DNA from 3 places in the Rhizobium sp. 268 genome. Region 2 is predicted to be linked to each of the others. Evidence: predicted binding sites of a transcription regulator. Region 2 holds the regulator's gene; each other region holds the start of a gene.
The links. The regulator PhoB, encoded in region 2, activates phosphate uptake and scavenging genes when phosphate is short. The targets are predictions, from matches to a motif close to TGTCATNNANCTGTCAT.
Positions count from the first base shown of each region.

Region 1 (2,265 bases), on a different contig from region 2:
GAGAACGATGCGGGCGTTGGAAAACACGGTCTCTTTGCTCATCTCGTCGGGTCTTTCAGCTTTTGGCGCCGGAAAGCGGCAGCCAGGAATGAACTTTGAACGGGGCGCCGCGCGTCTCCTCGGTGAAGACGGCGAGGCCGGAAATCGTAAGCGGCCGGCCGGTGAAATCGGCAAAACGCTCGGTCAGAATGGTTTTCATCACCGAGGCGCGTGGCTCGGGCACCTGGCCGGTGAGCGTCATGTGGAAGCCGAAATCCTCCATCACATAAGGATAACCCCAGCGCTGCAGATTGGCGCGCTGGCTGTCGCTGAGCTTCTCCGGGTTGCGCCGCGCCATATCGGCCTCGGTAAGCGCTGCGCGGAACGGTTCGAAGGATCTTACCACCTTCGCGGCGAAATCCTGAAGCGGTTGATGAACAGAACCGGGAACGAGGGCAAAAAAACGGCCGAGCTGGCCGAGCACCAGCTTGGGAATCTCGAAGGCTTCAGTGCGCGCGGCAAACTCCTCGACGACGGCCATAAGATCCCTCTCGGTGACCGAAGCGGCGAGCGAAAACGGCGCCTTGATCGTCGCGTGAAAGCCGTAGCGGCGCGGATCGGCAGTCAGCTCGAACTGCTCTGCCGCACCGAGCCGCTCATGCTCCGGTGCAGGATAGGTCTCGTCACTGAAAGCATCGCGGCCGAGCCAGAGCGAGGCCGCGCCGGTCAGGGGATCATCCTTCGGCGGCGAAAAATAGAGAGCGTAGCGCAAGGCTTTTATCCTGGGGATCGTCGAACGGGGAGCGCAATGTGCAGTGATTTGGCGGCGAACCGCAAGCAGGCTCCCGGCTAAAAGATTTCCGTGACAGAATGATGATGGCGGCAGCGCCGCCACGGCCTTTCCAGCCGATGGATCAGTGGGTTTTCGTGCCCATCAGCCGGTGGCGCAGCGCGTTCGAGGCGGCGTCGAAAAGGAAGACGACGATCAGGATCAGGATGACCATGTAGGCGACGTTTTCCCAGTTGGCGTTGGTGCGCATCGCCTCCCAGAGTTTGAGACCAATGCCGCCGGCGCCGACGGCGCCGATAATCGTCGCGCCACGCACGTTCGATTCCCATTGGTAGAGCGTCTGGCTGACGATGACGGGAACGATCTGCGGCATAATGCCGTAACGATGGACCAGCACGGTTTGAGCGCCGGTCGATTTGATGCCTTCCCGCTGCTTGTTGTCGATATTCTCCAGCCCTTCGGAATAGAGCTTGCCGAGTGTGCCGGTCTCGGTGAGGAAGATCGCGCCGCTGCCGGCAAGCGGGCCGGGCCCGAAGGCGCGTGTCAGGAACAGCGCCCAGATCAGCATGTCGACCGAACGAAGGAAGTCGAAGAAACGCTTGAGGATCTGATTGAGGAGCCGGTTCGGCGTGATGTTGCGTGCCGCCAGGAAGGCGAGCGGGAAAGCGGCGAGCGACCCCAGCAGCGTTCCGAGGAATGCCATGACGATCGTCTGGAAAAGTTTGGTCCAGACGTCGCCATGCTGCCATTCGCTGTTGTTCCAGATGTCGTCGAAGGCGAGCGACAGGTTGGACTGGTCGGGCTTGATGCGCGGCCCGGAGACGATGAGGCCGACGACCTCGCCGAGCGGCTTGTCGAAGAAGGACGACTGCGTGTCGAAGATGAAATTTGCCCAGCCGATGAAACGTTTGCGGATCTTCACTCGGTCGACTGAGATGCTGACATTGCCGGCAAATCCGAGATCGGCAAGCACATTGTCGTTATAGACGGTCATCCAGCCGGGCACTGGTCCGACCACCTCAGGCGCACCGCTCGAAACATCGACCGGAACGGTGATGCCGTGGGCGGTGACGACCGTCTGGCTCTTCGAAACGGTGACCGTACGGCTGGTGCCGCTGATCGACACGGTGATGCTGCCGTCGGGATTGTTGACCAGCCAGTCCGGATGCGGATTGTCGCCGAGCGGCGAGAAGCGCGGATAGCGGATGTCGATCGAGCCGTCGTCCTCGATGCGGAATTCCGGCTGAACGTCGTAGCTCACCCATTGGCTGAGATAAATGCCGACGCGTTCCCAATGGGCTTCGGCGAAAAGCTTGGGCAGGTCGAAGAACCAGACGGCATAGAGACTGTAGAGCAGCGTCGCGATTAGGATCATCAGCCCGCCGAAACGCTGGCGGAACGAGCGGTGGAAATATTCCGGATAGCGCGCTTCGATTTCGTGCATGCGGTTGGCGTCGATCACCGTCATGGCGGCCTCAATGTTGCAGGAGGAAGGC
Region 1 is NZ_JAPPSO010000003.1:291,593-293,857, reverse strand. Features, by position in the region: gene OS035_RS08025 (alpha-D-ribose 1-methylphosphonate 5-triphosphate diphosphatase) at 1-42, opposite strand, end outside; gene OS035_RS08020 (DUF1045 domain-containing protein) at 56-751, opposite strand; gene phnE (phosphonate ABC transporter, permease protein PhnE) at 894-2,237, opposite strand; gene phnE (phosphonate ABC transporter, permease protein PhnE) at 2,245-2,265, opposite strand, start outside.
Region 1: OS035_RS08020 (DUF1045 domain-containing protein) is a predicted target of PhoB. The motif match lies at 842-858, and genes of this name have one in related genera.

Region 2 (2,265 bases):
AAGTCATCCTGATGGACGAGCCCTGCTCGGCGCTCGACCCGATTGCCACCGCCAAGGTAGAGGAGCTGATCCACGAACTGCGTGAGAATTATACGATCGTCATCGTCACCCACTCCATGCAGCAGGCCGCGCGCGTCTCGCAGCGCACCGCCATGTTCCACCTCGGCAATCTGGTCGAGGAGAACGACACCGACAAGATGTTCACCAATCCCGACGATCCGCGCACCCAGGACTACATCATGGGTCGCTTCGGCTGATTTTGGCGTCACCAAGCCTTCCCGTTATTCGAGGATAAAGCCCCATGGCATCGACACATATTTATTCTGCCTATGATGATGATCTGAAGTTCCTGTCCAGGCGGATTTCCGAAATGGGCGGCCTGGCCGAGCAGATGGTCGCCGAATCCGTCCGGGCGCTGGTCAACGGCGATACCGCGCTGGCCCAGAAGGTGATTTCCGACGACGTGATCCTCGATCACGCCGAGCGCGAAATCGGCGACAAGGCGATCGTCACCATCGCCCGCCGTCAGCCGATGGCTTCGGACCTGCGCGAAATCATGGGTTCGATCCGCATCGCCGCCGATCTCGAACGCGTCGGCGACCTCGGCAAGAACACCGCCAAGCGCGTCATCGCCGTGCAGAGTACCGGCGTCCCGCGCAAGCTCGCCCGCGGTCTCGAGCATCTGTCCGAGCTGGCGCTCGTCCAGCTCAAGGAAGTGCTCGACGTCTACACGACACGCGCCGCCGACAAGGCGAGTGCGATCCGCGAGCGCGACAACGAGATCGACGCGATGTACACCTCGCTGTTCCGCGAGCTGTTGACCTACATGATGGAAGATCCGCGCAACATCACCAGCTGCACGCATCTTCTCTTCTGCGCCAAGAACATCGAGCGCATCGGCGATCACGCCACCAACATCGCCGAGACCATTTATTACATGGCGACCGGAGCACAGCCGGAAGGCGACCGTCCGAAGGACGACAGCGCCAACACCGTCGGCGCGGTCACGGAATAACCGCCTAAACCAGACGATTGCGCGCGCGCCCATGTGGGGCGCGCGAAAAGGTCGCAGCCAATTTTTATGAATTTGCGCAGGATGCATTGCTTAAATCACCCCCGGTTTAAGGATCATGCGCGAGGAGACCGACACGCATGATCCCGAGAGTTGCAGTTGTTGAAGACGAGGAAGCCCTGAGCGTGCTTCTTCGCTACAATCTCGAAGCTGAGGGCTTCGAGGTCGATACCATCCTTCGTGGCGACGAGGCCGAAATCAGGCTTCAGGAGCGCACGCCCGACCTTCTTATCCTCGACTGGATGCTGCCCGGCGTCTCCGGCATCGAACTTTGCCGGCGACTGCGCATGCGACCGGAAACCGAGCGCCTGCCGATCATCATGCTGACGGCGCGCGGTGAGGAGAGCGAGCGCGTCCGCGGATTGTCGACGGGCGCCGACGATTATGTCGTCAAGCCTTTCTCGACCCCGGAACTCGTCGCCCGCGTCAAGGCGATGCTGCGCCGCGCCCGCCCCGAGGTGTTGTCGACCGTGCTGAAATGCGGCGATATCGAACTCGACCGCGAAACCCACCGCGTCCACCGCAAGAGCCGCGAAGTCCGCCTCGGCCCCACCGAATTCCGCCTCTTGGAATTCCTGATGTCGTCGCCCGGCCGGGTCTTCTCCCGCTCGCAGCTCCTCGACGGCGTCTGGGGCCACGACATCTATGTCGACGAACGCACCGTCGACGTCCATGTCGGCCGCCTGCGCAAGGCGTTGAACTTCTCCAACATGCAAGACGTCATCCGCACCGTCCGCGGCGCCGGCTATTCGATGGAAGCCTGAGGGGTTTCCATCTTTTGTGCCGGTGTCGGCCCCTCACTCTAACCCGACCGGGGTCGAGCCACTCGTCTCGACCCGTCCTTCGGACCCCCTTAAACGGGGCGAGGAGACGTGTCCTACGTGACGTTGGAGAGGGACCGAGAGGTCGCGGCATATCCCCTTCGCCGCGCAAGCGGGGAGAAGGTGCCGGCAGGCGGATGAGGGGCAGCCACACCCAGCCCACTCGCATAAAAAAACGGGCCACTCGGCCCGTTTTCGAATTCTCTGCAATGTCGCCCGCTCAGCTCGCCCGCGCGGCCGCGCGGCGGCGTTCGTTCACCGGCTGGTAGGCTAGCTTCTGGTGATAGCTGCAATAGGGCGAGTTGTCGGGGGATTCGCAGCCGCAGAAGTGGAAGTCGTCCTTCAGCGGATCGCCGACCGGCCATTTGCAGG
Region 2 is NZ_JAPPSO010000015.1:80,337-82,601, forward strand. Features, by position in the region: gene pstB (phosphate ABC transporter ATP-binding protein PstB) at 1-257, shown strand, start outside; gene phoU (phosphate signaling complex protein PhoU) at 302-1,015, shown strand; gene phoB (phosphate regulon transcriptional regulator PhoB) at 1,153-1,836, shown strand; gene OS035_RS26285 (GcrA family cell cycle regulator) at 2,114-2,265, opposite strand, start outside.

Region 3 (2,265 bases), on a different contig from region 2:
TGCACAAGCCGCATGTGGCGACCCATGGAAATTGCGATTTCCTAGACACCAATGTCGGCGGCACGCTGAACCTGCTCGAAGAGGCGATCGCCGCGGACGTTGCAAGCTTCGTCTTCACCAGCACCACCAGCACCTTCGGTGCGGCATTGACGCCGGCCGCGGGCCAGCCGGCCGCATGGATCACCGAGGAGGTACTGCCGGTTGCCAAAAACATCTACGGCGTGACGAAACTCGCTGCCGAAGGCCTGTGCGAACTCTTCGCCCGCAAATCCCGCCTGCCGGTCGTCATTCTCAGGACCTCGCGTTTCTTCCCCGAACGCGACGATGATCCTGATATTCGCGGCGGCTATTCGACAGAGAATGCACAAGCCAACGAGCTTCTTCACCGCCGCGTCGACATCGCCGATGTGGCCGGCGCCCATCTGCTGGCGCTCGATAAGGCACCGGCAATCGGCTTCGGCCGCTACATCATCTCGGCCACGACGCCATTTTCGTCGGACGATCTCGCCGAGATCAGGCGCGACGCGCCTGCCGCCGTCGAGCGGTTGTTTCCAGGTGCGGGTACGCTCTATGCCGAGCGCGGCTGGAAGATGTTCCCTAGCCTCGGTCGCGTCTATGTCAACGCCCGCGCGAGGCGGGAACTCGGCTGGCAGCCGCGCTATGATTTTCGTTTCGTGCTCGATTGCCTCAGCGACAAAAGGGAATGGCGCAGCCCGCTGGCGCTCGATGTCGGCTCGAAGGGCTACCACGACGAGGTCTTCACCGAAGGACCTTATCCGGTCGATCAGGCAACGGCCTGAATTGCAGGCTCTCCCGCATAATTCCTTCAATCGGAACCGATTTAAAGATAAAATCATGCAGCACTTCAAAAGTGCTACAACGTCCTTAGCGCGTCCTTTCAGACGCGCGGCGCTGTAGGAGCGTCATCCAGATATCACGATCCCATCCTAGACAGTTAGCCGGGGATATGGGGGACGAGATCCAGGACGTGTTCTGTCTGCGGATCGATCCCAAGGCCGAGGGTGTCATTTGAAGCGGTGTCCAGCCTGCGGGCGGAAACCGCTGCAGGAACGCTTTGACCGAGAGGGTATTTCATGAACAACGTCAGATCATACGCATCGCGGCTGTTTGCTGCGGTTCTCGCGGCATCCGCCGCCATTCCGGCCGCAGCAAGCGCGGAGAATTCCGCCACCCTCGGCAGCCTTACCTTCGTCAACAAGGGCCTGGTCGGCATCGGCCGCATCCCGGCCAATCAGCGCGACAAATTCGGCGAAACCTTCGGCTCCGGCTCCGGCATGGCGATCGATTCCGCCGCCTGGAGCCGCGATGGCGCCGGTTACAAGGGCACGCTCTACCTGTTGCCCGACCGCGGTTACAACGCCGTCGGCACCGTCGACTATCGGCCGCGCCTGAACACCATTGCGATCGGCCTGACACCGACCGCTCCGGGTGCGGCGCCAGAGAACGGCAAGGAGCAATCCGGGGTCGATGCGAAACTTGTCGATTCCACCCTGTTTGTCGATGACAAGGGCGGCGACATGACCGGCCTCGACCCGGAATCCGGCGTCCGCGCCGCCGCCGGCGACTTTCCGACGCTGCCGCGGGCTGTAAACGGCAAGATCGCGCTCGACAATGAAGCCATCATCCGCATGACCGACGGAAGCATGTTCGTCAGCGACGAATACGGCCCCTATATCTATCGCTTCGCAGCCGACGGTCACCTGCTCTCGGCTACCCAGCCGCCGAAGGCGCTGTTGCCGATGCGCAAGGGCGCGCTGAGCTTCGCCTCCAACAATCCCGGCCCCGGCGCATCCGCTCCGGATCCGAAGGACCCGGAGACCGGCCGCCAGAACAACCAGGGCCTTGAAGGCATGGCGATGACGCCGGACGGCAAATTCATCATAGCAGTGCTGCAGTCGGCAGCCCGCCAGGATGGCGGCGATTCCGGCTCGACCCGCCAGAATACCCGCGCCATGATCTATGACGCCGCCGATCCCGATCACCTGAAGCTGGTGCACGAATATGTCGTGCCGCTGCCGGTCTTCAAAGATGCCAAGGACAAGACGGTGATCGCGGCAGAAAGCGAAATCGTCGCTCTTTCCGACAAGACCTTCCTGATGCTTGCCCGAGACAGCGGCAACGGTCAGGGCCTGAAGGGCGACACCTCGCTCTACCGCAAGATCAACATCGTCGATCTCTCCACTGCGACCGATATCGCCGGCAGCGATTTCGATGCCGGCAAGCCGATCGCGCCGAAGGGCGTCG
Region 3 is NZ_JAPPSO010000007.1:229,540-231,804, reverse strand. Features, by position in the region: gene OS035_RS15900 (NAD-dependent epimerase/dehydratase family protein) at 1-800, shown strand, start outside; gene OS035_RS15895 (esterase-like activity of phytase family protein) at 1,095-2,265, shown strand, end outside.
Region 3: OS035_RS15895 (esterase-like activity of phytase family protein) is a predicted target of PhoB. The motif match lies at 922-938, and genes of this name have one in related genera.